DNA from 3 places in the Lacticaseibacillus boliensis genome. Region 1 is predicted to be linked to each of the others. Evidence: predicted binding sites of a transcription regulator. Region 1 holds the regulator's gene; each other region holds the start of a gene.
What was found. Region 1 encodes CtsR, which represses protease genes until heat stress. Its sites were predicted from a motif close to TTGGTCAAAAAAGGTCAAANA; they were not measured.

Region 1 (9,896 bases):
TCCCATGCCGAACACAGAAGTTAAGCTTCTCTACGCCGAGAGTAGTTGGTGGGTGACTGCCTGCGAGGGTAGGAAGCCGCCACGCTGTTATATTATGGAGGATTAGCTCAGTTGGGAGAGCGTCTGCCTTACAAGCAGAGGGTCACAGGTTCGAGCCCTGTATCCTCCATTGGATCTTTGATCCTAAGTTGAGCCGTTAGCTCAGTTGGTAGAGCATCTGACTTTTAATCAGAGGGTCGACAGTTCGAGCCTGTCACGGCTCATTTTTCCATTAGTACTAAAAAAGATCTGCGGGTGTGGCGGAACTGGCAGACGCGCTAGATTTAGGTTCTAGTGGTTTTTACCGTGGGGGTTCGAGTCCCTTCACCCGCATCTTGCCGACTTAGCTCAGTTGGCAGAGCATCTGTCTTGTAAACAGAGGGTCGGAGGTTCGAATCCTCTAGTCGGCATTAATTAAATATTCATGCGGAAGTAGTTCAGTGGTAGAACATCACCTTGCCATGGTGGGGGTCGCGAGTTCGAATCTCGTCTTCCGCTTTTCATTTATGCCGGGATGGCGAAACTGGTAGACGCACAGGACTTAAAATCCTGCGGTTAGTGATAACCGTGTCGGTTCGAACCCGACTCTCGGCATGATGATATGCACCCATAGCGCAATTGGATAGAGTGTCTGACTACGAATCAGAAGGTTGTAGGTTCGACTCCTACTGGGTGCATCGTCCATGAGGACATAACCGAATATAATGCGGAAGTAGTTCAGTGGTAGAACATCACCTTGCCATGGTGGGGGTCGCGAGTTCGAATCTCGTCTTCCGCTTAATCGGGAAATAGCTCAGCTTGGTAGAGCGCTGCGTTCGGGACGCAGAGGTCGTGGGTTCGAATCCCGTTTTCCCGATATTGAAGTCATTGTCATCCGACAGTGGCTTTTTTATTTTTTTTGCGTATAATTAAAGTCAACATTAGTCAAAGTGAAAAAGGTGGGACGTGATGGCAAGCCAAAATGTAACGGATGTGATCGAGCGCTACCTTAAGGCGCTACTGGAAGCAGAAGAAGAAGTCGAGATCAGACGTGCCGCAGTCGCTGAACGCTTTGATTGTGTTCCGTCACAGATCAATTATGTGATCAAGACGCGCTTTACGCCTGAACGCGGCTATGTTGTTGAAAGCAAGCGTGGCGGTGGTGGGTATATTCGCATCGTCAAGGTGAAGATGCGTTCGGACTGTGACTTGGTGACTTGGATGATCGCCCAGATGCCGCATCGCGTACGCGAAGTCGACGCACGCTCAATGATTCGAAAGCTGTACACTGAAGGGCTGGTCGAACAACAAGCCGGTAATATGATGTTGAATGTGTTGAGCCACCAGACCCTCAATGTCGGTGATCGGGATACCGAGGAGCGATTGCGGGCGCGATTGTTGCTTGCATTCTTACAGAGTTTGCAGTATGAAAGATAGAATTGGTTACTGAGTTTACGCGCTATTCCTTTTTTAAGGGAAAAGGGATAGCGTGATGAAAAGAGGAATGTGCTTATGGACAATCTGTTTACGCCATCGGCGAAAAACGTATTGATGATCGCGCAGGAGCAGGCGAAGTATTTCCACCACCATGCTGTGGGGACCGAACATCTGTTGATGGCCTTGGTCATGGAACAAGATGGGATCGCTGGGAAGACATTGCGTCAGCTGTCTGTTTCCGAAGAAGACGTTCATGATGAAATCGAACGCTTCACCGGTTACGGCACGGTCGATACGAATGCGAAGAATGCGGACACTTATTTGCCGTACTCACCGAAAGGCAAAGAGATCTTAACTTTTGCCGGTGACGAGGCTAAGCGGCTCGGCGCGTTGAAGATCGGAACCGAACACATTCTGTTAGGCTTGTTGCGTGAAGATGACATCTTGGCGGCGCGGATTCTGCAAAACCTAGATCTCAGCCTATCTAAAACCCGGCAGATGGTGCTCAAGAAGATGGGAATCTCCGATGCAAGCGCGAAGCCGCGGGCGGCTGCACGGGCCAAGCAACGGCCGCAGTCACAAGGCACCCCAACTTTGGACAACTTGGCACGTGATCTGACCCAATTGGCACGTGAAAATAAGATGGATCCAGTGGTTGGTCGGGACAAGGAAGTCCGGCGCCTTGTGCAGATTCTTGCCCGGCGGACCAAGAACAATCCTGTTTTGATCGGTGAACCTGGGGTTGGTAAAACTGCCATCGCCGAAGGCTTTGCTGAGAAGATCGTGGCCGGTAGCGTGCCAGCAGATATGCGCCACAAGCGGCTGATGATGCTCGACATGGGATCACTGGTTGCCGGCACCAAGTATCGTGGTGAATTTGAGGACAGACTGAAGAAGATCATCGATGAGATCTATCAAGATGGCAACGTGATCTTGTTCATCGACGAATTGCACACCTTGATCGGCGCTGGTGGTGCTGAAGGGGCGATCGATGCCTCCAACATTTTGAAGCCTGCACTGGCTCGTGGCGAACTGCAAATGATTGGCGCCACGACGCTTGACGAATACCAAAAGTATATCGAAAAAGATGCCGCGCTCGAGCGGCGGTTTGCAACCATCACGATCGCTGAGCCTACCGAAGACGAAGCTGAACAGATCCTTCACGGCTTGCGTGGCCGCTATGAAGCGCATCACGGCGTTACGATCACCGATGATGCGTTGCATGAAGCCGTAGTCTTGTCTTCACGCTATATCACCACGCGTTTCTTACCAGACAAGGCAATCGACTTGATGGATGAGTCTGCCGCCAAGGTGCGTCTGGATGAAGCAGACAAGCCAACCAAGGCCGATAAGCTTGCAGAAAAGCTGGAAGACACCGTCAAGGAGAAGGAAGATGCAATCTTGCATCAAGACTTCGAAGCGGCAGCAGAGATTCGTGAGAAAGAACAAAAATTGCGGGATAAGGTCGACGCGATGCCAGACGATGCCGACGAAAACGGCGTGCGCAAAGATGTGCAGGTGACCGGCGAAGATGTCGCAGAGGTTGTCGCGCAATGGACCGGGGTCCCTGTCACACAGTTACAAAAGAAGGAATCCGAGCGCTTAGTTAACTTGGAGAAGGTCTTGCACGAACGGGTCGTCGGCCAAGACGAAGCCGTTAGTGCTGTGGCACGGGCTATCCGGCGGGCCCGGAGCGGCTTGAAAGATCCAACCCGGCCGATCGGTTCGTTCATGTTCCTTGGCCCTACCGGGGTCGGCAAGACCGAGCTAGCCAAGGCGCTGGCAGAGGCAATGTTTGGCAGTGAAGACGCGATGATTCGTGTCGATATGTCCGAATATATGGAGAAGATCTCGACGAGTCGGCTGATTGGGGCAGCGCCAGGCTATATTGGCTATGATGAAGGTGGCCAGTTGACCGAAAAAGTGCGCAACAAGCCATACTCTGTTGTGCTTCTGGATGAAGTGGAAAAAGCCCATCCAGATGTCTTCAATATTCTGTTGCAGGTCCTCGATGACGGTTACTTGACTGATGCCAAGGGCCGGCGGGTAGACTTCCGCAACACAATCGTCATCATGACGTCCAACATCGGGGCCACGGCCTTGCGCGATGACAAGAAGGTCGGTTTTGGGGCTAAGGCACCGGGCCAAGACTTCAAGGTCATGCAATCACGGATGCTTGAAGAACTCAAGCGGGCGTTCCGGCCAGAATTCCTCAACCGGATCGATGAGACGGTGGTCTTCCACTCATTAGGCAAGGAAGAGTTGCACGAAATCGTCAAGATCATGGCCAAGACGGTCTTGCACCGCTTGGCAGATCAAGACATTCGCGTCAAGATCACGCCAGCTGCAATCGATACGGTCGCCAAAGCCGGGTTCGATCCTGAATACGGCGCACGGCCGATCCGCCGGGCACTCCAGCGTGATGTTGAAGATCAGCTGTCTGAACTGTTATTAACAGGAGAGGCTAAGTCCGGTGATCTGATCACCATCGGCGCCAAGCAAGGCAAACTGACGTTCAAGGTGAAGCCTACCGAGGCGCCTAAAGAACCGGTAAAGGCATGAGTTTAGCGAAGATGAGTCGCGTTATGCGGCTCATCTTTTTGTGTGGCTAGCAGATCGGTGGCCGCTTGACTTTGATGCGATAAGCGTGTATTCTTAATGCAATTGCATTTCGGTGCGTACCACATGTGTTGGCGATCTATTGTCCGCTGACGCGCATATTGAACCCAAGGCGGTGGGAACTAGCCAGCTCCCATGCTTTTGGGTTTTTGTTTGCCCAAATGTGGTTCGTATCGGCTGATGTAACGTAAATTTAATCTTTTTTACATTAAATTTACTCAGATGACGACCGGAAAATCTAATGAGAGGTGAACAACTTGGCAGGACATTTAGTGAATTACGGTAAGCATCGAACACGCCGTTCCTATTCCCGCATCAAAGAAGTGCTCGATCTTCCTAACTTGATCGAGATTCAATCCAACTCATATCAATGGTTTTTAGACGAGGGCCTCAAGGAAATGTTCGACGACATCATGCCGATCGAAGACTTCCAAGGCAACTTGTCTTTGGAATACGTTGATTACCAACTCTTGGAACCGAAGTATACGGTTGAAGAGGCGCGCCAACACGACGCCAACTACTCAGCACCGTTGCATGTCACCTTACGCTTGACCAACCATGAAACTGGCGAAATCAAGTCGCAAGATGTCTTCTTCGGCGACTTCCCGTTGATGACTGATCAAGGGACATTCATTATTAACGGCGCAGAACGGGTTATCGTTTCACAGTTAGTTCGTTCTCCTGGTGTTTACTACAATTCAGATATTGATAAGAACTCTCGCGAGACTTGGGGAACGACCGTTATCCCTAACCGTGGGGCATGGTTGGAATACGAAACCGACGCTAAGGATATTTCCTATGTGCGGATCGATCGGACCCGTAAGATCCCGATGACCGAATTGGTTCGGGCGTTAGGGTTTGGCTCCGATTCCGACATCATCGAGATGTTTGGTGATTCCGATTCCTTGATGCTGACGCTTGAAAAAGATGTCCACAAGACGCCGGAGGATTCTCGTACCGACGAAGCCTTGAAGGACATCTATGAACGTCTACGTCCTGGTGAACCGAAGACGGCTGACTCGTCTCGGTCACTGTTGTATGCGCGTTTCTTCGATCCAAAGCGCTACGACCTGGCTAACGTTGGCCGCTACAAGGTCAACAAGAAGCTGAACCTGAAGACCCGCTTGCTGGGTCGCACCTTGGCTGAAACCCTCGCTGATCCGGAAACCGGTGAAGTGATCGTTGCCAAGGATACCAAGATCGACCGTCACGTGATGGACACCTTGGGCGAATACCTCGACAAGGATGACTTCAAGACCGTGACGTATCAACCAAGTGATCAAGGTGTCGTCACCGATCCGATGACGATCCAAGTGATCAAGGTCTATTCCGAAAACAACCCAGAAAAAGTTGTCAACATGATCGGCAACGGCCATATTGACAAGAAGGTCAAGCACCTGATTCCAGCCGACATCATCGCTTCGATGAACTACTTCTTGAACCTGCAAGAAGGCATCGGCTCTACCGATGATATCGACCATTTGGGCAATCGTCGGATCCGTTCTGTCGGTGAATTGTTGCAGAACCAATTCCGCATCGGGTTATCCCGGATGGAACGTGTGGTTCGTGAGCGGATGTCGATCCAAGACACCACCACGATCACACCCCAACAATTGATCAATATCCGGCCTGTGGTTGCTTCGATCAAGGAATTCTTTGGTAGTTCTCAGCTGTCTCAGTTCATGGACCAGACCAACCCGTTGGGCGAATTGACCCATAAGCGTCGTTTATCTGCCCTTGGCCCTGGTGGTTTGACGCGTGATCGTGCGGGTTATGAAGTCCGTGACGTTCACTACACCCATTATGGCCGGATGTGCCCGATCGAAACGCCTGAAGGGCCAAACATCGGGCTGATCAACAGTCTGGCTTCGTATGCGGTCGTGAACCCTTATGGCTTTATCGAAACGCCATACCGGCGTGTTTCATGGGAAGATCATAAAGTTACCGACAAGATCGACTACCTGACTGCCGATGAAGAAGATAACTACGTTGTGGCGCAGGCGAACACCAAGCTGAACGACGACGGTTCTTTTGCTGACGCGACGATCTTGGCGCGTTCTAAAGATGATAACATCGAAACCACCGCTGAACATGTCGATTACATGGACGTTTCGCCTAAGCAAGTTGTTGCCGTAGCGACGGCCTGCATTCCTTTCTTGGAAAACGATGACTCCAACCGTGCCTTGATGGGTGCGAACATGCAGCGTCAGGCGGTGCCGTTGGTCAATCCTCATGCCCCATTAGTGGGGACCGGGATGGAATACAAGGCAGCGCATGACTCTGGGATCGCGGTTCTGGCTAAGCATGCTGGGACAGTTGAATTCGTTGATGCCAAGGAGATCCGCATTCGTCGCCAAGATGGTGCGCTCGATAAGTATGCGTTGATGAAGTTCCGTCGGTCTAACGCCGGCAAGAACTACAACCAGCGTCCGATCGTTCGCTTGCATGATCACGTTGATGCAGACGAGATCATTGCTGACGGTCCAGCGATGGAAAATGGGGAACTTGCTTTAGGGCAAAACCCAATCATCGCCTTCATGACTTGGAACATGTACAACTACGAAGACGCGATCGTGCTGTCTGAAAAGCTGGTTCGTGAAGATGCGTATACTTCAATTCATATTGAAGAGTACGAATCTGAAGCGCGTGATACCAAGCTCGGCCCTGAAGAAATCACCCGTGAAATTCCTAACGTCGGTGAAGAAGCGCTCAAAGACCTCGATGAATTCGGGATCATCCGCATCGGTGCTGAAGTTCGTGATGGTGACATCTTAGTCGGTAAGGTGACGCCTAAAGGGGTGACCGAGCTGAGTGCTGAAGAACGGCTCTTACATGCTATCTTCGGTGAAAAGGCGCGTGAAGTCCGGGATACCTCGCTGAAGGTTCCTCATGGTGGCGGCGGCATCATCCAAGATGTCCGCATTTTCACCCGTGAAGCAGGCGACGAGTTGTCTCCTGGCGTTAACATGATGGTCCGGGTCTACATCACCCAGAAGCGTAAGATTCAAGTTGGTGATAAGATGGCCGGCCGTCACGGGAACAAAGGGACTGTCTCCATCGTTGTGCCTGAAGAAGACATGCCTTACTTGCCAGATGGGACGCCAGTCGACATTTTGCTGTCGCCAATGGGTGTGCCATCTCGTATGAACATTGGCCAGGTGCTTGAATTACACTTGGGCATGGCTGCTCGTAACTTGGGGATCCATGTGGCCACACCAGTCTTTGATGGGGCCAATGATGAAGATCTCTGGGCCACGGTCAAAGAAGGTGGCATGGCCAGCGATGGTAAGTCCATTCTTTATGACGGCCGTACTGGGGAACCGTTTGAAAATCGGGTGTCTGTCGGGGTCATGTACTACATGAAACTCGCGCACATGGTCGACGATAAGATCCATGCCCGTTCCATCGGCCCTTACTCGTTGGTTACGCAACAGCCACTGGGTGGTAAAGCTCAGTTTGGTGGCCAGCGTTTCGGGGAAATGGAAGTTTGGGCCTTGGAAGCTTATGGGGCCGCTTATACCCTCCAAGAAATTCTGACCTACAAGTCAGATGACGTGGTTGGCCGGGTCAAGACCTATGAAGCCATCGTCAAGGGCGAACCGATTCCAAAGCCTGGGGTACCAGAATCCTTCCGCGTGTTAGTCAAGGAATTGCAAGCCTTGGGTCTGGACATGAAGGTCTTGGATCAAGACAAGCAAGAAATTGAACTGCGCGACATGGATGACGAAGACGACGATGTTGTTTCCGTCGATGCCTTAGCGAAGTTTGCCAAGGAACAAGAAGAGAAAAAGGCTAAAGAAGCCGCTGCGCAAGCCGCCGCAGATCAATCTAGCGACGATAACAAATAGGAGGTTAGCCCTTTGATTGATGTCAACAAGTTTGAAAGTATGCAAATCGGCTTAGCCTCGCCGGACAAGATCCGTTCTTGGTCTTATGGGGAAGTCAAAAAACCCGAGACCATCAACTACCGGACCTTGAAGCCAGAGCGAGACGGGCTTTTCGATGAACGCATCTTCGGACCGACCAAAGACTGGGAATGTGCCTGTGGGAAGTACAAGCGGATTCGCTATAAGGGGATCGTCTGCGATCGCTGTGGCGTTGAAGTGACGCGTTCCAAGGTACGTCGCGAACGTATGGGACACATCGAATTGGCTGCCCCAGTAACGCATATTTGGTATTTCAAGGGTATCCCATCCCGCATGGGGTTGGTGCTCGACATGTCCCCACGTGCGCTTGAAGAAGTGATCTACTTCGCCAGCTACGTTGTGATCGATCCAGGCGATACCGCCTTGGAACGCAAGCAACTGCTGACCGAGCGGGAATATCGCGACAAGCGTGACGAATACGGCATGGGCTTCAACGCCAAGATGGGCGCGGAAGCGGTCAAGGAACTCTTGCGCCAAGTCGACTTGCCGCAAGAAGTTGCGGAACTCAAGGAAGATTTGAAGTCCGCCCAAGGCCAAAAGCGGACCCGTGCGATCCGTCGTTTGGACATCTTGGATGCCTTCTTGGAATCCGGTAACGATCCGGCTTGGATGGTCATGGATGCCATTCCTGTCATCCCGCCAGATCTGCGGCCAATGGTTCAGTTGGAAGGTGGCCGTTTTGCCACTTCCGACTTGAACGATCTGTACCGCCGGGTGATCAACCGTAACAACCGGCTCAAGCGCCTGCTCGACTTGAACGCGCCTAACATTATCGTGCAAAACGAAAAGCGGATGCTCCAAGAAGCCGTTGACGCTTTGATCGATAACGGCCGTCGTGGCCGTCCGGTCACTGGTCCGGGGAACCGGCCATTGAAGAGTCTGTCGCACATGCTGAAAGGTAAGCAAGGACGTTTCCGTCAGAACTTGCTGGGTAAGCGTGTTGACTACTCTGGTCGTTCCGTTATCGACGTTGGCCCAACATTGAAGTTCTATCAATGTGGGTTGCCTCGTCAGATGGCGTTGGAGCTGTTCAAGCCATTCGTGATGCGGGAATTAGTTGCCCGTGACATGGCAAGCAACATCAAGAACGCCCGTCGTAAGATCGATCGCGAAGACGATGACATCTGGGATGTCCTCGAAGACGTGATCAAGGAACGTCCGGTTCTGCTGAACCGCGCACCTACCTTGCATCGTCTGGGGATCCAGGCGTTTGAACCAGTCTTGGTCGATGGTAAAGCGATGCGTCTGCACCCAATCGTGTGTGAAGCCTATAACGCTGACTTCGACGGGGACCAGATGGCGATCCATGTGCCGTTATCTGATGAAGCTCAAGCTGAAGCACGTCTGCTGATGCTGGCGGCGCACCATATCTTGGCCCCTAAAGATGGTAAGCCTATCGTAACGCCTTCTCAGGATATCGTTTTGGGGAACTACTACCTGACGATGGAACAAAAAGGCCGCGAAGGCGAAGGCATGATCTTCAAAGATGCCAACGAAGTCTTGATGGCCTTGCAAAACGGTTACGTGCACTTGCACAGCCGAATCGGGTTGGCTGTCAACTCGATGCCTAACAAGCCGTTCAGCGATGACCAACGTAACAAGATCATGGTGACCAGCGTGGGTAAGGTGATCTTTAACGAGATCCTGCCACACGAATTGCCATTCTTGAACGAGCCGACACAAGACAACATCGTCAACGGCGTACCGGATAAGTACTTCATGGACGCTGGTGAAGATATCCATGCTTACCTTGCCGACGCACCGTTGATCCTGCCGTTCAAGAAGGGCTTCTTGTCTGATATCATTGCGGAAGTCTTCAAGACTTACAAGGTGCAGCGGACCTCTGATCTGCTGGATGACATGAAGACCTTGGGCTACACGCAGGCGACCAACTCC
Region 2 (9,896 bases), on a different contig from region 1:
GTGTGATCTCGGCCGACTTCTTGAAGCTGCGCGATCACGGGGTGTTCCACGATGGCGACAAGGTGGCCGCAGAGATCTTGAACTTGGCCTTTCAGGTCGGCACGATGAAAAAGAGGTGAGCACATGGCGAGTTTTGCCAGTACAGTCAAAAAAGAGCTAACGCAACTGGAGGTACACCCGGAACATGCCAAGGCGGAGTTGTCTGCCTTGATCCGGATGAACGGGACCTTAGGAATCTTGAACCATCAGTTTGTGTTGAACGTGCAAACTGAAAACCCGGCGATCGCCCGGCGGTTGTACGCGTTAATGAAGCAAGTTTACCATGTTGAAGCCAATCTGATCGTGCGGCGGAAAATGAAGCTGAAGAAGAATAATCAATACGTGGTGCGGCTGAGCAACCGCGTCAACGAGATTCTGGCGGATCTGGATATCCTCGATCAAAGTGGGCTGTCGATTCAAACCGCCATCGGTGCCAAGATCATGGGCGAAGAGCAACGGCGCCGGTCGTACTTACGCGGCGCGTTTTTGGCTGGTGGTTCCGTGAACAATCCCGAAACTTCGCGCTATCATCTCGAGGTTTACTCTTTGTATCAAGATCACAACGAAGACATCTTGACGATCATGAACGATTTTGGGTTAAACGCGCGTACCGTCGAGCGACGCAGTGGCTACATTGTGTACCTCAAAGAAGCCGAGAAGATTGCTGACTTTTTGCAGGTGATCGGGGCGACCAACGCGATGCTCAAGTTCGAAGACGTACGTATCGTTCGCGACATGCGCAACTCCGTCAACCGGCTGGTGAATTGTGAAACCGCCAACCTCAACAAAACCGTGGACGCGGCGCACAAGCAGATCGAAAACATTAACTACCTGAAGAGTCATGTCGGCTTGGATACGTTGCCCGAAAAGCTACGAGAAGTGGCGGCCTTGCGCCTGGCCCATCCTGATGTTTCACTCAAAGAGTTGGGTGAAATGGTGCCCAGCGGGGCGATTTCCAAGTCGGGGATCAATCACCGTTTACGCAAGTTAAACCAAATTGCCGAAGGATATCAACAACCCAAAGATGCATGATTGTGTATAATAGTCGAAATAATTGTCGCCTACTGTTGTAGACGGCAATTATTTTGTATACAAACGGATTGCAACGTCCAGATAATCGTGTACAATAAGTTGTGAGTGAATTTATCGCTTTCATATATTTGGGACAGACTTGGGAGGTAACACCATGGCAAAACCGATTTTGTTAGATGAGCAACTGTGTTTTTCGATCTACAAGGCGCAAAAGCAGTTCAACCACTTCTATTCACAGGCGCTCGCACAGTACAAACTGACCTACCCGCAATACATCACGTTGTTGTCGCTGTATGAACACGGCACGATGTCGGTGAAGGAAGTCGGCCAGACGCTTTCATTAGATAGCGGGACGCTGACGCCCTTGATGAAGCGGCTGGAAAAAGATGGCTGGATCACGCGTTCGCGTTCGACCGTCGATGAACGCCGCGTCGATGTCAGCCTCACCGACAAGGCTGAAGCATTGCGCGAAGACATCTACCAACACGTCGGCTCGTGTATCAACAAAGTCGACATGTCCGTTGATGAATACCGCAAGATCAAGGATGGGGTCGATAATGTCGACGCCAAGCTGAGCGAAGTGGCGGATGCAGAATTACGTGGCTAAATCACTTGCAAAGTGCAACTGAATCGCGTAAGATAATTAAGTACTTGCGCGGTTAGTGTAATGGATCGCACGTGAGATTCCGGTTCTCGAAATCCGGGTTCGACTCCCGGGCTGCGCAGAAACCGCATAGCGGAAAGATTAAACGTCTAGTGATAGGCGTTTTTCTTTTGCAAAAAAACGCTGATTTCTTTTTGGATGATTGGCGGCTGTGCTATGCTTATGACAGTAAAAAAATTTCCACGTAGGGTTTGACCTTTTTTGACTTTTGACGTATGCTTAGCACTGTATTCAAATGAGTGCTAATCCCACGTGGTAATCAAGGAGGAATATTATGTTAGTACCAACAGTCGTTGAACAAACTAGCCGTGGCGAACGCGCCTACGACATTTACTCGCGCTTACTCAAAGACCGGATCATCATGTTATCCGGCGAAATCAATGATCAGGTGTCTAACTCCATCATCGCCCAATTGCTCTTCTTGGACGCGCAAGACTCCGAAAAAGATATTTACATGTATATCAACTCACCAGGTGGTGTCATCACCTCAGGGCTTGCGATCTTAGACACGATGAACCTGATCAAGTCTGACGTGCAGACCATCGCGATCGGGATGGCAGCTTCCATGGCGTCTGTCCTGTTAGCAGCTGGGACTAAAGGCAAGCGTTTTGCTTTGCCACATTCAGAAGTCTTGATCCACCAGCCATTAGGCGGTGCCCAAGGTCAACAAACCGAAATCGAGATCGCTGCTGAACAGATCTTGAAGGCACGGTTGAGCTTGAACAAGATTTTATCTGATGCCACTGGGAAAGACATGGATACGATCAAAGCCGATACTGAACGTGATCACTACTTGACTGCGCAAGAAGCCAAGGATTATGGTCTGATCGATGATATCTTGGTCGACAAGGCTGATCAAAAGTAATTTTAGTGAATCAAAAGGCGTGCCGCGATGCACGCTTTTTGTGTGCGATGGATGCTTGAAAATGAAAACCCCGTGAGAATACCCCCGAACGTTTTCATCTAAAAAGGCGGAATTGCAAATCGAGAAAGCCTTTGCATCGCGAATGCCGGGTCCGTTGCTGAACAAAACATTCCATCTGAAAGAAGATGTGCGACTTCTTGAGGGTTTTGGCTTGCACGGCTTTTGGCGGGTTGTTATAATAAGACACGTTGGTAGGGAGTGCAGAGTTGTTCTGAGATTCCTAATTTTTTTGCCCAGCATGGGTCGCTGTTTGACTACGTTGGACAAATAACGACCCGCGGAAGTTGGTGCAAGATGCAATCTGAATTCGGCTGGATCGAAGCCATCGCTCCAGATCTGGTTGGCGTCGTGACTAAGCGCTATCAGATCCTGCAGTATATCAACTGGTTAGCACCAGTTGGGCGCCGCACGTTGGCAGACCAGATGAAGATTTCTGAGCGCGTGTTGCGGACAGAATGTGATTATCTGCGTCAACTTGGGTTGATCGAATCGTCGAAGTCAGGCATGGTTTTGACCGGTAAAGGTTTGGACGTGTTCCAAGGCCTTGAGACGTTGATGAACCAATTACTCGGCTTCAAGGATGATGAGAAGCGTCTGGCCGCAAAGCTTGGCATCGATCATTGCCTGATCGTCAACGGCGACGCTGATCAAAGCGTGCGTGTGCTTGATGAGATGGGTAAGTTGCTCGATTCGACGATGCAGGTCGTGTTGCCTGCCGGACGATTGACTATCGCCGTGATGGGCGGTAGCACAATGGCCAGAGTCGCCGGACAGTTGACCTACAAACTGTCGACTGGGCGGGAATTGACGTTTGTTCCTGCACGCGGAGGCGTCGGTGAAGCCGTCGCCATCCAGGCCAATTCCGTTGCTGCAAGCATGGCGGAAGCGACCGACAGCCGCTTCAAGGTGTTGTACATTCCAGAAAATGTGAGTGAGCAAACCTACCAACCACTTCTTAAGGAACCTGCGGTGCAAGAAGTGTTACAAATGATTGACAATGCGCAGGTAGTGATCCATAGTATAGGTGATGCATTGATCATGGCGAAACGCCGGTCTATGCCACCTTCAGCCTTACAGAAACTGCGTGAGCAACATGCAGTTTCAGAAACCTTCGGCACGTTTTTTAATCGCGAAGGCGAGGTTATTTACAAGATCCCAAGAATTGGCTTGACCATTCCGGATCTTGATCATATCCCGTATGTGTTTGCGATTGCTGGTGGACGTTCTAAAGCCCAGGCGATCGCCGCATACATGCACAACGCACCGAGCCGTACGTGGTTAATCACGGACGTCGGTGCTGCAAACTCGATTTTAACTGGGGAGACCCGTTAGAATAAAACTCTTATTTCCTAAAGGAGGAAATTTTAGCATGACTGTTAAAATTGGTATCAATGGTTTCGGCCGCATCGGTCGTTTGGCTTTCCGCCGCATCTTCGAATTAGGCGCACAATCTGGCGACATCGAAGTTGTTGCAATTAACGACTTGACCAGCCCAGCTATGTTGGCTCACCTGCTGAAGTACGATTCCACTCATGGCACTTTCCCAGGCGAAGTTAGCGCGACCGACAACGGTATCGTTGTTAACGGTAAGGAATACCGCGTTTATGCTGAACCTCAGGCTCAAAACATTCCGTGGGTTAAGAACGACGGCGTTGAATACGTCCTCGAATGTACCGGTTTCTACACCTCTGCTGAAAAGGCCCAAGCTCACTTGGACGCTGGCGCACAACGTGTTCTGATCTCTGCTCCTGCAGGCAAGATCAAGACCATCGTTTACAACGTTAACGATGACACCTTGACTTCCGACGACAAGATCGTTTCTGCTGGTTCTTGCACGACCAACTGCCTTGCACCGATGGCATACTTCCTGAACAAGGAATTCGGTATCGAAGTTGGTACCATGACCACGGTTCACGCTTACACCTCCACACAGATGCTGCTTGACGGCCCTGTTCGCGGTGGTAACCTCCGTGCTGCACGTTCCGCTGCTGTGAACACCATTCCTCATAGCACCGGTGCTGCTAAGGCTATCGGTATCGTTATCCCAGAACTGAACGGCAAGTTGCAGGGTCACGCACAACGTGTATCTGTTGTTGACGGCTCCCTGACCGAATTGGTTTCCATCTTGAAGACCAAAAACGTTACTGCTGATCAGATCAACGAAGCAATCAAGAAGCACACTGAAGGTAACGAATCCTTCGGTTACAACGCTGATCAAGTTGTTTCCTCTGACATCATCGGCACCACTTACGGTTCCGTCTTCGATCCTACCCAAACCGAAGTTACCACCGCAGGTGACTTCCAATTAGTTAAGACGGTTGCTTGGTACGATAACGAATATGGCTTCACTTGCCAAATGATCCGTACCTTGCTGAAGTTTGCTACCCTGTAATCTGATTACTGGCTAACAGCTTTACAACCGTAATGAAGAGGGCGGAGGGAGTTTCTCCCTCCGCCTTTTTTCTTTGATAGCTTTGCTATCAGGCACCGCGACGCAATCGAGTCGCGGTGTTTAGATGACGACAAAAGTTCATTGAATCGTCATCTAAGCATCGTGGATCGATCAAGCGGCGGTGTTTCAATAGATACATCAACTCATTAGGAGGGTTTTATTCAATGGCGAAATTAATCGTTTCTGACTTGGACGTCAAGGACAAAAAGGTCCTCGTTCGTGTCGACTTTAACGTGCCGATCAAAAACGGCGTGATTGGTGACGACAACCGTATCGTTGCGGCTTTGCCGACTATCCAATACATCATCGACAATGGTGGTAAGGCGATCCTCTTCTCTCACCTTGGCCGCGTTAAGACCGAAGAAGACAAGAAGGAATTGTCCTTGCGTCCAGTTGCCGACCGCTTGAGCGAATTGCTGAAGAAGCCGGTTACCTTCGTACCTGCTACTCGCGGTAAGGAACTCGAAGATGCGATTGCTAAGATGAACGACGGTGACGTTTTGGTTGTCGAAAACACACGTTTCGAAGACCTTGACGGCAAGAAGGAATCCAAGAACGATCCTGAACTTGGCAAGTACTGGGCAAGCCTTGGCGACCTGTTCGTCAACGATGCCTTTGGTACCGCTCATCGTTCCCATGCTTCTAACGTTGGTATCTCTTCCAACATGCCACAAGCAGCTGCTGGCTTCTTGATGGAAAAGGAAATCAAGTTCTTGGGCGATGCGGTTGAAAACCCGAAGCACCCATTCGTTGCCATCTTAGGTGGCGCGAAGGTCTCCGACAAGATCGGCGTGATCTCCAACTTGATTGAAAAAGCTGACAAGATCCTTGTCGGCGGCGGCATGACCTATACCTTCTACGCAGCTAAGGGTCTCTCCATTGGTAAGTCCTTGGTTGAAACCGACAAGATCGACCTTGCCAAGAAGATCATCGACGAAGCCGGCGACAAGCTGGTTCTGCCTGTTGACAACGTGGTCGCAACCGAATTCTCCAACGACGCCCCTCATAAGGTTGTTGAAGGTGACATTCCTGACGGCTACATGGCTTTGGATATCGGCCCTAAGTCCGTTGAAGACTTCAAGAAGGTTCTTGCCGACGCGAAGACGGTTGTTTGGAACGGCCCTATGGGTGTGTTCGAAATGTCCAACTACGCCAAGGGTACCTTGGAAGTTGGCCAAGCACTCGGTGCTTTGACCGACGCAACCACGATCATCGGCGGTGGCGATTCTACTGCGGCTGCTAAGCAGCTTGGCATCGCACCTAAGATCACTCACATCTCCACTGGTGGTGGTGCATCCCTTGAATACCTTGAGGGTAAGGAATTACCTGGTATCGCTGCGATCACCAACAAGTAATCATCACGAGCAACGCAAGGCCGAGGCCTTGTGACGCTTGACGATTCCAGAGAACAACTTGGCGACGGCTAGGTTGATCAAAATGGCATCTGCGTGACTTCAGGCGACGGCTTGCGGCACGCGACGATGATCACCAAGTATTTTTCTCAAATAAAGGAGATAAAACATGCGTACACCTATCATGGCTGGTAACTGGAAGATGAACAAGAACCCTAAGGAAACTCAGGCGTTCTTGGATGGCGTTAAGGGCAAGCTCCCTGAAGCTTCTAAGGTTGAAACCGTTATTGCCGCACCGGCAATCGACTTGACTACCTTGGTTGCAGGCGCTGAAGGGACTCCGTTGAAGACTGCGGCTGAAAACAGCTACTTCGAAAACGAAGGGGCCTTCACCGGCGAAACCAGTCCTAAGGCGTTAAAGGAAATGGGTCTTGACTATGTTGTCATCGGCCACTCCGAACGCCGTGGCTATTTCCACGAAACCGACGAAGACATCAACAAGAAGGCTAAGGCCATCCTTGCCAACGGTTTGCTCCCAATCATCTGCTGTGGCGAAAGCCTCGAGCAGCGTGAAGCTGGCCAAACCAACGACTGGATTGCTTACCAAGTTGAGGGTGCATTAGTTGGCTTGTCTGCTGATGACGTAAAGAAGAGCGTTATCGCTTACGAACCAATCTGGGCGATCGGTACCGGCAAGACTGCTTCTGCTGACCAAGCACAAGAAGTCGTTGCTCACGTTCGCGCAACGGTTAAGAAGCTTTATGATGCAGAAACCGCAGATGCTGTTCGTATTCTTTACGGCGGTTCTGTGAAGCCTGCTAACGTGAAGGAATTAATGGCCAAAGAAGACATCGACGGCGGCTTAGTCGGCGGCGCTTCCATGGACCCAGAATCCTTCATCGCCTTGGCTAACTACCAAGACTAATCTTTACCAGAGCGGCGCTCGACGTTTATAGGCATGTGGGTAGGATAGCTTGGATGCGTTGTGGCAACGCCGTGACGTGACCGAGATGTCTTAGACACAATGCCGTTGTCTTGCGGCACTCGACGAAAAACCACAGCATGACAACTGGAGTCGCGAATCTGGTTCCTGTTGCTGGTTCCTTATATACATTAATTTTCAACCTAATTTAAAGGAGAGAAATCCATGTCTATTATTACTGACGTTTTAGCACGCGAAGTCCTCGACTCCCGTGGCAACCCTACTGTTGAAGTTGAACTTTATACCGAAGATGGCGGCTTTGGCCGTGCACTTGTACCATCAGGTGCTTCTACCGGTGAACACGAAGCCGTTGAATTACGTGACGGTGACAAAGATCGCTTCGGCGGCAAGGGTGTTTTGAAGGCTGTTGGCCATGTCAACGACGAACTTGCTAAGGCAGTTGTCGGCTTAGACGTTACCGACCAACGCCTGATCGACAAGACCATGATCGAAGCCGACGGTACCCCTAACAAGGGCAAGTTCGGTGCTAACGCCATTCTTGGTGTTTCCTTGGCTGCTGCTCGTGCAGCTGCTGCTGAAGTTGGTCTGCCATTGTACGAATACCTTGGCGGCCCTAACGGCCATGTGCTTCCTACCCCGATGATGAACGTCATCAATGGTGGTGCACATTCTACCAACACCATCGACTTCCAAGAATTCATGATCATGCCTGTTGGCGCGAAGTCTGTTCGCGAAGCCATCCGCATGGGTTCCGAAACTTTCCACGCTTTGCAAGCCCTCTTGAAGTCTAAGGGTGACATCACTTCCGTCGGTGACGAAGGTGGTTTCGCGCCTAACTTGAAGGACAACGAAGAAGCTTTCGAATTCCTTGTTGAAGCGATCACCAACGCCGGCTACAAGCCAGGTGTCGATGTTGCCATCGCCTTTGACGTTGCTTCTTCTGAATTCTACGATCCAGAAACCAAGCGTTACACCCTGAAGTGGTCCGATCCTGACACTTCTTACAGCACTTCCGAATTCATCGACTTGATCGCTGGCTTCGTTGCGAAGTACCCAATTGTTTCTATCGAAGATCCTATCGATGAAAACGACTGGGAAGGCTGGCAAGAAATCACCACTAAGTTGGGCGACAAAGTTCAACTTGTCGGTGATGACCTGTTCGTTACCAACACCGACTACCTGAAGAAGGGTATCGACATGGGCGTTGCGAACTCCATCTTGATCAAGCTTAACCAAATCGGTACCTTGACCGAAACCTTCGAAGCTATCGAAATGGCTAAGGAAGCCGGCTACTCCGCCGTTGTTTCCCACCGTTCCGGTGAAACCGAAGACACCACGATTGCTGACCTGGTTGTTGCAACCAACGCCGGCCAAATCAAGACTGGTTCCATGAGCCGTACCGACCGTATCGCGAAGTACAACCAACTCATGCGGATCGAAGACGAACTTGGCTCCTCTGCTCAATACAAGGGTCGCCAGTCCTTCTACAACGTTAAGGAAGTTAAGAACTACAAGGGTTAATTCCCAATCTTCCGCAAAAGCACTTCTCTGGACGCAGAGAAGTGCTTTTTTGTGCTGTCGTTGTCTGGCAGCGTAAGCATTTGGGGTGTGGTAGACCAGTAAGCTGTCGGGTGCGGGCGAAAGCGACACCAGCAGGCTTCAATCTGTCGTGGAGAGGGTGCTCGGCGGAGATCCACTCAGCTTCGCTGAGTGGATCTCCACCTGCGCTTTGCTGTAAGCGACAAGTCGCTAACAGCAATCTCACCACGTCAGATTGACCTGCTTCCGTCACTTTCACCCACACCCTAGATTCTGCGTATCAGGATAATTTGATGTCATGGACAACTGATTTACTTCGTTGATCACAACTAATCTATTCGGAATCAAACGTGTTGTCAGCCACTAGTCCATCTCTACTCTCTTGGAAATTGCCACTTCCGGTGACACAGGACGTTAACGTCAGGGTTTGGTGTGTGGAGGCCCGAGATGGCTCAGGCGCGGCATTGTTGTTAGCGGCTTGCCGCTTACAACAAAGGCGTCGAAGGAGATCCACTCGTAGCGAAGCGGAGAGTTAGCTCCTGAGCGCCTCGCACCGCTCCAGCCATCTCTAGGGCCGGAACACACCAAACCCGACCTATACCACTATCTCAAACACATCCTAAAGAAGACTGACGCTGCCGGACAACGTCGGAAAGAATGCTGTTTTTCATCCGCAGGCACCGGTATAATGAAAATAGCTTTTGTCTGGTATTGGGGGGGACGTCTGTTGAAAATTAAAGCCAAAATCGATGGCACGCGCTTGAAGTTTGTCTTGCAAGGATTGGTTGTGGGACTGCTGACAGGCGCGGTGATCAGCATGTTTCGTTTCTCCATCGAACGCATCCTGATTTTTGTCCAACACATCTATCGCGACCCGACGCCCGGCAAACTTGCCTGGTTGGCGGGCGGGATGGTGGCCTTGAGCATCATCGTGGCGGCACTGCTCAAAA
Region 3 (9,896 bases), on a different contig from region 1:
TAGAAAATGGCCGTCAAGGCAAGACCTTAACAGAAGATTTCCGCCAACAGTGACTGGATCCGCCTTCACGCCTCGGCAGGCCGCTGTTTTCGCCGGGCTTCAAGATTTCCGCTCGTGTCGGTATCAGCCGTGGTTACTGTTATTCACCAATACCATCAAGACTATAAACCAATTTGATATAATTTGAGTTTTTATGCCGAAATATTCAGATATTTCGACATTGACGACACATAGACCAATCTAAATTTTTTCGTCAAAACGCTTGCATTTAGATTGTACACGTGTTATCTTGATAACGAATTCATCGTGTCTCCTTGAAGCGGCACTGCAGGGTCGCTTGCTTCCTTGGGGGCATACTGGATCGGGTTCGTCGGCCTCGTGCCGGGATCCTACTACCCAGAGCGCACGCGCCATGAAGCTGTGTGACCATACCACGGCAAGGACAGGGTAATCGAACCGTACCACCAATAAAGATGAATAAAAGCAACGAAGAGCTAGGCAAGAATTGGCCTGCCGAGACACGTTTTGGTACCTCAAAACGTGTCTTTGTCGTGCCTAAAAAAGCGTACCGACATCTCCCACCACTTGGGCGAGATGTCGGTACGCTTATTTTTTGGAGATCGCTCAGTCTTCCGGCTGGGCCTCACGCGCCTTGGTGGCGAAGGTGAGTTTCCCCTCTTCGACGCCTAAGGAAACGGTGCTTTGCGGCAAGATGCTACCGTCGATCAGCTTCTTGGCCAGCGGCGTTTCAACCGCATTGGTGATCAAACGCTGCAACGGCCGCGCCCCGTAGGCGGGTTCGTAGCCTTTGTCTGCCAGCCACTCTTCGGCCGCCGGCGTCACGTCTAGCGTGATGTCTTGTTGTTGCAAGCGCTTATTGAGGTGCTCTAGATCCTTCATCACGATCTTTTCGATATCTTGCAACCGCAGCGGGTTGAACATGATGATGTCATCGATCCGGTTCAAGAACTCTGGCTTGAAGTGGCCTTGGACCAGCTTCATCACTTGCGCCCGGCGCTCGTCTGAAATCGTGCCGTCTTGCGCCATCCCGTCGAGCAAGGCTTCCGAACCGAGGTTGGAGGTCATGATGATGATCGTGTTTTTGAAGTTCACGGTGCGCCCTTGGCTGTCGGTCAACCGGCCGTCGTCTAAGACCTGCAACAAAATGTTGAACACGTCTGGATGGGCTTTTTCGATTTCGTCGAGCAACACGATCGTGTAGGGATTGCGCCGGACGGCTTCGGTCAGCTGTCCGCCTTCTTCATACCCAACATACCCAGGTGCGGCACCAACCAGCCGCGAAACGCTGATCTTATCCATGTATTCAGACATATCGATGCGGACCATGTGCTTTTCTGAATCAAACAACGCATCCGCCAGCGTCTTGGCCAGCTCGGTTTTACCGACCCCGGTCGGGCCGAGGAACAAGAAGCTCCCCAGCGGCCGGCTCGGGTCTTGCAACCCCGCGCGAGAGCGCAGCACCGCATCTGCGACCGAGGTCACCGCTTCGTCTTGGCCGACGACCCGCTTGTGAAGATTGTCTGCCAGGTGCATCAGCTTCTGGCGATCGCCTTGCACCAGCTTGGCGACCGGCACCCCGGTTTGCCGCGAAATCACAGCGGCGATTTCATTTTCCGTGACCGATTCTTGCACCAGCCATTCATCCGGGCGGTCCGCCTTTTCCATATCCGCAAGCTCTTGTTGCAGTTGCGGGATGGTACCGTGTTGCAGGCGCGCAGCAGTTTCAAGGTCGTATTTGGCCTGGGCGTCTTCCAGCTCGTGTTTGGCCTTGTCGATTTCAGCCTTCTTGTCGTTGACGGCGTTGATGTCTTTCTTTTCCGCGTCCCACTGAGCCTTGAGCCGGTTGGTTTCCTCTTTGAGATCTGCCAGTTCGTGCCGCAGTTGCTCGAGGCGTTTTTGCGAAGCCGCATCGGTTTCTTTGGTCAGCGCCTGTTCTTCGATTTCCAGCTGCATCTGCCGCCGCTCGGCCACGTCGAGTTCTGTAGGCCGGGAATTCATCTCGACGTTGATGTTGGCGCTGGCTTCATCGACCAGGTCGATCGCCTTGTCGGGCAAGAAGCGATCGGTGATGTAGCGATCCGCCAGCGTCGCCGCGGCGACCAAGGCCGCGTCGTGGATCCGAACGCCGTGGAAGATCTCGAAGCGCTCTTTGAGCCCCCGCAAGATCGAGATGGTGTCTTCGACGCTTGGCTCTTGGACCAACACTCGCTGGAAGCGGCGTTCCAAGGCCTTGTCTTTTTCGATGTTTTCTCGGTACTCGTCTAAGGTGGTCGCCCCGATCAGGTGCAACTCGCCGCGTGCCAACATGGGCTTGAGCAAGTTGCCGGCGTCCATCGCCCCTTCGGCCTTGCCGGCGCCGACGATGGTGTGGATCTCGTCGATGAACAAGATGATCTGGCCTTCCGCCTGCTGGACCTCTTTGAGCACGGCTTTGAAGCGTTCTTCAAACTCGCCGCGGTACTTGGCCCCGGCAAGCAGGCTACCCATATCCAAGCTGATGATCGTCTTATCCTTGAGGTTGTCCGGCACGTCTTGGCGGACGATCCGTTGCGCCAAGCCTTCGACGATCGCGGTTTTCCCGACCCCGGGCTCGCCGATCAGCACTGGGTTGTTTTTGGTTTTGCGCGACAAGATCCGGATCACATCGCGGATCTCATCGTCGCGGCCGATGATCGGATCCATCTTGCCGCTGCGAGCCTCTTGAACCAGATCAGTACCGTATTTTTTCAGGCTTTGGTAGTTGTTTTCTGCCGTCTTGGAGGTGACTTTGGCCCCACCACGCAGCTTGTCGACGACCTTGCGCAATTTCTTTTGGGTCAAGCCGTTATCCAGTAGATACTTGGTGATGGCTAAGTATTGCTGATCGAACAACGCAAGCAAAACGGCCTCGGTGGCGATATATTCGTCCCCAAGCTGTTCACGGACGCGGTCTGCGGCAGAAAACAGCTGATAAAGGCTCTGGCTGGCATTTTGCCCGTATTGCGTCGCGCCTTCGACCACAGGCTCATCATCGAGCGCCTTGTCGATGACGGCGTTCAAGCCGTCAAGGTTGATGCCGGCTTCTTGATAGACCTGGCTGGCAAATTGATTGGGCTGAACCATCGCCTTGAACATTTCCGGCACATCGATTTCTTGGTGGTGCCGTACCTGCGCGATCTGTTGGGCGGCCGCCAAGGCTTCGGTGACCGCTTGGGTGAACTTATCTGGATTCATGGAGAGTGCTCCCTTCTTGACATTTCTTATCGTTATCATTGTAACAATTTCGTAATAGTCAGTAAAGGTCAGAAACGTAAAAATCGGCCGGTCTCCCGGTCGATTTTATCTCAGTCTTTAGCCTTAAGCTGCGTTTGCAACTTCTGATTTTCTGCCTTCAAAGGCGCCGTCGCTGCTTCGATCTGCTTGTCGACGTCTGTGTGCAGCGCATCGACTTCGGCCTGCAACTGCTTCAAGGCCTTGCGGTTTTTCGCGTTGCTGGTGGTCGTGATCAGCACAGCGATCAACGCGCCAATCAACACCGCCACCACGATGACCACGATCAGCGGCCAGTGGACCATCGCCCCGAAGAAGTTCACGGTAACAGCCTGCCCGTTGAGTAACGCAAAAATAATCAAGACTAGCGCCAGCACGATGCCGACAATCAAACGCTGTTGATTTTTCATCTGTCTCCTCCAAACCCTTATTTCTGGTTAAAGACCCCACCAGCCAGCCAATCCCCGAGATGCGGGAACAACGTATACCCAGCCGCCGCCAAGCTCATGATCGCAGGCGCGTTGATCTCACGCACCGGGCGGTTGAACGCGTTGACGATCCGCTTGGCCAGCTTCTGTGGATCCAGCGCGATCGCGTCAACCGACTTGAAGTAATCCAGCGCCTCGGCAGCTTTGAAAAACTCGGTGGCGATCGGGCCTGGATTGACCGTCGTCACCCGCACCCCATACGGCCGTAGCTCGAGCCGCAAGCCGTTGGAATAACCAACAATCGCAAATTTCGACGCGGAATAGATCGCCGATTTTGGCGTTGCGATTTTGCCTGCCATCGAGGCGATGTTGACGATATGGCCGTGGCCGGCCGTGATCATCTGCTTGCCGACCAGCTGGGTCATGTACATCGTGCCCAAAACGTTGGTGCGCAGCATCGCTTCCACTAGCGGCATCGGCGTGTCTAACGCGTTGGCAAAATGCCCGAACCCCGCGGCGTTGACCAAGACATCGACTTGGCCGACAGTGGCTTGCAACTTGCCAACCACCGCTTCCACCGCCGTTGGGTCCCCGACGTCTAAGGCATAAGCGTACGCAGGCTTGCCGGAATACGCGCTGGCTTCTGCCTGCGCCTGGCCCAACAGCTCTCGCCGCCGGGCCAAAAAGACAACAGTGGCTCCGCGCTTGGCGGCTTCCAGGCCGATGGCTTTGCCCAACCCCGATGAGCCACCGGTGACGACGACTACTTGATCAGCTAACGACATGAGGGACCTCCTTGTGGAATGGGATCTCAACGGCTTCCAGATCATGCACGACATGCGTGTTGGCGAAGATCTTTTGCGCAGACTTTTCCAGCATTGCCGACCCTTTGCCCACATAACGTGCGGAGATATGGTTCAACAACAGTTGATGGACGTTGGCCTCTTTGGCGAGCTTGGCCGCCTGGATATTCGTCGCGTGATAATACTGGTGGGCCAGCTTTGCTTCATCCGGGCCAAAGGTGCTTTCGTGCACTAAAGCATCAGCGTCTGCGGCCAATTCCAGCGTGTGGGCGGTTTTGCGGGTGTCGCCTAAGATCGCGACCGTGCGGCCGGGTTGGGTCGGGCCGATGAAATCTTGCCCATTGACGACCCGACCGTCGGCCAGCGTCACGGTCAACCCGGCCTTCAGCTTCCCGTATACCGGCCCGCTCGGAATCCCTGCGGCCTTCACCTTATCGATCAGCAGCACGCCTTCGTGCGGCTTTTCTTCGATGCGGAAGCCAAAACTCTGGATGCGATGATCCAGCGTGTCAAACGTCACCTTGAAGGTCGTGTCTTCAAACACCAAGCCAGGATTGGCCAACAGCTTGAAGTTCAGTTTGTATGGCAGCCGGGTTTGAGTCACCTGCAGGCTCGTGCGGACGAAGCGCTCGATGCCTTCAGGGCCGTAGATCGTCAGCGGCGCTTCGCCGCCTTGATTGGCGCGGCTCGCCAAGAATCCCGGCAGTCCAAAGATGTGGTCGCCATGCAGATGTGTGATAAAAATCTTGGTCACCTTGCGCGGCCGGATCGTGGTTTTGAGGATCTGATGTTGGGTCCCTTCCCCACAATCGAACAACCATACCTCGTTGCGCTCATCGAGCAGCTTCAACGCCAGACTCGACACATTACGCGTTTTAGAAGGCGAACCGGCGCCGGTGCCTAAGAATTCGATTTCCATGCTGTACTTCCTATTCTATAAATTTCATTTGCATCCAGTGTACCACACCGCGTGGCAGTCGCGCCTTCCCTCAGGCGCAATGAAAGGGGCATGGCCGCTTCATTGCGCCACACCCCCACCGTCTTCGACATTTACTTCAGCAACGCCTTGACCACCGTGGTGGCATAGTACGGATTGCCGGTTGGATTCATGTGTACCTGATCCCTGTAGAACCAGTCGGGATGGCCGGTCGCCACATGGTACCAGTCAACCACATGCAGGTTGTGATACTTGTTTTGTTCCGTGTGCAGCAAATCGTTGACCTGGTTTTGCCAAGTCCGCGTCGGCACATGCACGTTGATCCAATAGACCTGCCGCTTGCTGCCGATCGTGGCCATCATCTTGTCAAAATCCGCCGCGGAAAACGGGCCGTTGGTCCCCAGCCCGATCACGACCTTGTCGGCTAAAGCGCCGCTGGCGGCGTATTGCGACACCGTGCTGATCGTATCGACCATCTGCCGGGATACCGCCGCGTCAACAAACGCGTGAGGCATCAGCTGTTGCAACAAGGGTTTGCCGTCGAGCATGACCGAGTCGCCGATCAGGGTGACCTGTAAGGTTTGGGCTTTTTGGAGCTGGACCTGCGACAGCCCGTAGCGCTCAAACTCGCGGTTGACCGGATGCGTCTTGGCCTTGGATTCCGCCGTCTTCGACGCCGAAATCGACAAGCTCAACGACGCTTTGCGGTTTTTGGCCAGCGAAGCCGATGCCGAGTTGCGCGAGCGCGCCTCAGCCAGCTCGGCCTTTTTGGCCTTCGTTGCCGTTTTATTTTTCTTCAGTTGCTTGGCCAGAGGCGATGAATCTGCCGTCGACTTGGCGCCAGGCGCCATGACCAATCCAGCCGCCCCGACGAGCATGATCAACGCCGATACCACCGGCACAACGCGCGCGGCCCCGTGAGTCTTGCCATGGACAAAGTTCACCAAGAAGGTCTTGGTCTGGCGGAAATCAAAGTGGGCCAGCGGCGTTTCGATATAGCGATATGACAACTCCGTCAACAAGACGATGATGATGACTTCACACACCGGATACAGCAGCTGGTGGTCAGCCGCATTTTGAAACCGACTTTCCCAAAAGATCATCACTGGAAACTGGTATAAATACAACCCGTAACTGCGCCGGCCGATCCAGGTGAACACCGGATTCGTCAAGAACCGGTTCCAGTGCGCACCGGGATGGGCGACCACCGCCACAAAGAACGTGGTCAAGACTGAGAACAAGAACATCCCGCCTTGATATAAGAAGGCACTTTGGTCGCTCAGCCACAACACCATCGCCAGCATCCCGACCAACGCCACGGCTCCGATGCCATCGAGCATCTGGGTTTGGCGTTTGCCAATGTGCAGTGACAAGTGTGCGCTCGGCCAGATGAAGGCCAACGCCGCGCCTAGCAAGATCGAAAAAGCACGGGTGTCGGTGCCGTAATACAGCCGGCTGGGATCGCTGGTCGGACCGGTCATCGTCAGATGATACAAGATGAACATCCACACGGCACTGATCACCGCCAGTAAGAAAACCGTGTTGAAGATCCGGCTACGGTTTTTGACCAAGAAGACCAGGCCCCAGACGATGAACGGCCAGATCAGATAATACTGGCCTTCGATCGACAGCGTCCACAGATGGGTGAACGGTGAAGCGCCGGCAAACCTGGCGAAATACGATTCCCCGTGGGCGATCTGCCACCAGTTATAGACATACGTCAGATTGGCCAGCACCACCAGATGCAGGTTATGTAACAGGTTGTGGGCAAACAGCGCGATATAAGCGCTGGTCGCGAACAACACAGCTACCAAGCCGGGATAGAGCCGGCGAATGCGTTTGAGGAAAAACGTCTTCAGATCGATGCGGCCAGAACGATCAAGCTGCGTCAATAAGCCATCGGTGATGAGATAACCCGACACCACCATGAAGATAGGAACACCCAGATAACCACCGCGGAATAGGTCCGGCCGCAGGTGATACAAGATCACCCCAAAGACCCCAAGGCTCCGCAAGCCGTCAAAGCCGGTGATATACCGCCGCGGTTTCCTTTTGTTAGTTGCCAATTTGTAACCCGCCTTTTTTAATCACCCCCCTATTGGGTGATTATTCTACAAATTCGAATGTAAAGTCGTCGATCGCCACCAGATCACCTTGCTGGGCGCCTGCCGCCCGCAAAGCGTCGTCGACACCGAGCCCACGCAACTGGCGAGCAAAGCGCACGACCCCATCGTCATGGTCCAAGTTAGCCATCTGGAAGGCCCGTTCGAGCTTCTCGCCTGTCAAGACGAACACGCCGTCATCGTCGCGTTCGACATGAATATCAGCGGTGTGATCTTCAAACTGATAGTCAGCGGCTTCTTGGATCGCCTTAGGCACAAAGACCGGCGCCGTTTTCAAGGCTTGGGCCGTTTTGTGCATCAGATCCGTCACGCCGGCGTGGGTGATGCTGGAGATCTCAAAGATGTCACCTTCATCGACGCCTTCGGCCAACAACGCCTGCTTGAATTCAGCAAAACGCTCTTGGGCGCCAGGCAGATCGAGTTTGGTCGCCACCACCAGCTGTGGCCGCTCTAAGATCGTATCATCATAAGTCGCCAGCTCTTGGCGAATTTGATGGTAGTCTTCAATCGGTTCGCGACCGGAGTTAGGATCCATCTCAACCAGATGCAAGATGACCCGCGTGCGCTCAACGTGCCGCAGGAACTGGATTCCCAAACCGACCCCGGTCGAGGCCCCTTCAATCAGACCAGGCAGATCAGCCATGACAAAATCCGTGCCGTCGTCAAGTTGCACCATGCCTAGGTTAGGCACCAGTGTCGTGAACTGGTAAGCCGCGATTTTGGGCTTGGCTGACGTGACCACTGACAGCAACGTCGATTTCCCAACAGAAGGAAAACCCACCAGCCCGACATCGGCCAACACCTTCAACTCGAGCTGGACGTAACGATGCGTGCCCGGCTCGCCGTTTTCGGCAATTTCCGGCGCCGTGTTTTTAGGCGAGACAAAATGGATATTCCCTCGCCCACCACGACCGCCGCGCGCGACAACCAGCTCTTGACCGGGTTCGGTGAGATCGCCGATCAGCTCATGGGTGTCCGCGTCGGTGACCGTCGTGCCAGCCGGCACCGCCACGCGCAGGTCTTCTGCCTTGCGCCCGTACATCGACTTGCCTTGCCCGTTGCCGCCGTGCTTGGCCTTAAAATGTCGCTGATAGCGAAAATCCATCAGCGTCCGTAGCCCTTCATCAACATAGAAGATGATGCTTCCTCCGCGGCCGCCATCACCGCCGGCAGGTCCGCCAAACGGCACAAACTTTTCATGCCGAAAAGCGACCATGCCGTCGCCGCCTTTGCCGGCCTGTACTTCAACTGTCACCTGATCGACAAACATAACATCCTCCTGTTAGCCCGTGTTTATAGTCTATATATCATAACGAAAACTAAGCTGCATTGCAATGCGACCATACTCGTTTCATTATACCAGCCACAAGCGCAGACAAACAGCCTCGCCAAGGATTCTTGGCGAGGCTGTTTGTCTGGTAACGGTGCCATGGCGGCGGATTCAGGCTTCAGTCATCGTAAACCCGCTCCACGGTTTGAGGTAATCTAATAAGAAAAGTTCGTCTGGATGGACATGGCCGACAACATTGACCCGGCCATCGTTTGGCATCGGCTTTAGCGCGATCTGGGTTTCGCCTTTGTACTGGCCATAGCCGTTGTTATCGATCAACACATCCCCGCGGACGATAGCGACCGTGTGGTGGGGGGCAAAATCGCGATCCGCGTATTTGACCCGCGTTTGTGTCGAGCGCAACAGATACTCGGAAGCATCGCCACGATAGCTGTGCGCATTGGCAAATAACAACTCTTTATCCAAGGCCGTGGCTGTCGCGTCCGGCACCACGCGCAGGCTCGGGTAATCCGCGGTGAATGCCGCTTGGGCCGCGGCCAATTCGGCTTCAGACGCATAGGCGTTGCCGATGATGACATCATCGATCGTCCCGAGTAGCACATAATGCTTCACCTGCGTGGCGATCGGTAGTCCGCGGTGAGCTTCCAGCGTGCACAGCCCGTCTTGCGTCGGCCACGGCCCAAAGGTGGCGGCCTGAGCGTTGACAAACGCCGCGGTGTTGAGGTTATACCGCGTGTACATCGCCGTTGCCCGATCGAAGAAGGCTTGTCCGAGGCCGGAGAAGCGGTGCGGATAGAAGTTATGCGACCCCAGCAAGTTACCCTTGTTGGGGTTGAAGCTCATGATGTTATCGATGTAATGGGTACCTTGCGACATGTTGACTTCGATCTTCAAGCCGTACGGATTGCGCGACATCGCCGCTTCTTCCGCCCCGGTGAAGCCCAGATCCAAGCGGACCCCCCACGCACCCAGGTCGTGGAAAAACTTGAGATTATCATAGGTAACGCCGAGCTGTTTAAAAAGGGCCGGGTTGATGTCGACCAT

Region 2: the regulator CtsR is predicted to act here: its motif matches at 1,924-1,944, upstream of ACYVRB_RS02240 (ATP-dependent Clp protease proteolytic subunit).
Region 3: the regulator CtsR is predicted to act here: its motif matches at 3,289-3,309, upstream of clpB (ATP-dependent chaperone ClpB).

Annotation. Positions count from the first base shown of each region.
Region 1 covers NZ_BAAIHN010000010.1:41-9,936, forward strand. The annotation lists rRNA gene rrf (5S ribosomal RNA) at 1-85, shown strand, start outside; tRNA gene ACYVRB_RS05955 (tRNA-Val) at 97-169, shown strand; tRNA gene ACYVRB_RS05960 (tRNA-Lys) at 191-263, shown strand; tRNA gene ACYVRB_RS05965 (tRNA-Leu) at 291-372, shown strand; tRNA gene ACYVRB_RS05970 (tRNA-Thr) at 377-449, shown strand; tRNA gene ACYVRB_RS05975 (tRNA-Gly) at 466-537, shown strand; tRNA gene ACYVRB_RS05980 (tRNA-Leu) at 548-633, shown strand; tRNA gene ACYVRB_RS05985 (tRNA-Arg) at 643-716, shown strand; tRNA gene ACYVRB_RS05990 (tRNA-Gly) at 746-817, shown strand; tRNA gene ACYVRB_RS05995 (tRNA-Pro) at 822-895, shown strand; gene ACYVRB_RS06000 (CtsR family transcriptional regulator) at 988-1,455, shown strand; gene ACYVRB_RS06005 (ATP-dependent Clp protease ATP-binding subunit) at 1,531-4,017, shown strand; gene rpoB (DNA-directed RNA polymerase subunit beta) at 4,332-7,922, shown strand; gene rpoC (DNA-directed RNA polymerase subunit beta') at 7,935-9,896, shown strand, end outside.
Region 2 covers NZ_BAAIHN010000003.1:45,874-55,769, forward strand. The annotation lists gene ACYVRB_RS02220 (gluconeogenesis factor YvcK family protein) at 1-119, shown strand, start outside; gene whiA (DNA-binding protein WhiA) at 124-1,071, shown strand; gene ACYVRB_RS02230 (MarR family winged helix-turn-helix transcriptional regulator) at 1,226-1,678, shown strand; tRNA gene ACYVRB_RS02235 (tRNA-Arg) at 1,725-1,796, shown strand; gene ACYVRB_RS02240 (ATP-dependent Clp protease proteolytic subunit) at 2,010-2,600, shown strand; gene ACYVRB_RS02245 (sugar-binding transcriptional regulator) at 2,955-3,992, shown strand; gene gap (type I glyceraldehyde-3-phosphate dehydrogenase) at 4,030-5,052, shown strand; gene ACYVRB_RS02255 (phosphoglycerate kinase) at 5,277-6,467, shown strand; gene tpiA (triose-phosphate isomerase) at 6,634-7,389, shown strand; gene eno (phosphopyruvate hydratase) at 7,612-8,928, shown strand; gene ACYVRB_RS02270 (ClC family H(+)/Cl(-) exchange transporter) at 9,674-9,896, shown strand, end outside.
Region 3 covers NZ_BAAIHN010000002.1:79,473-89,368, forward strand. The annotation lists gene clpB (ATP-dependent chaperone ClpB) at 625-3,234, opposite strand; gene ACYVRB_RS01520 (LapA family protein) at 3,345-3,680, opposite strand; gene ACYVRB_RS01525 (SDR family NAD(P)-dependent oxidoreductase) at 3,698-4,483, opposite strand; gene rnz (ribonuclease Z) at 4,470-5,420, opposite strand; gene ACYVRB_RS01535 (acyltransferase family protein) at 5,552-7,504, opposite strand; gene obgE (GTPase ObgE) at 7,545-8,831, opposite strand; gene ACYVRB_RS01545 (DUF871 domain-containing protein) at 9,003-9,896, opposite strand, start outside.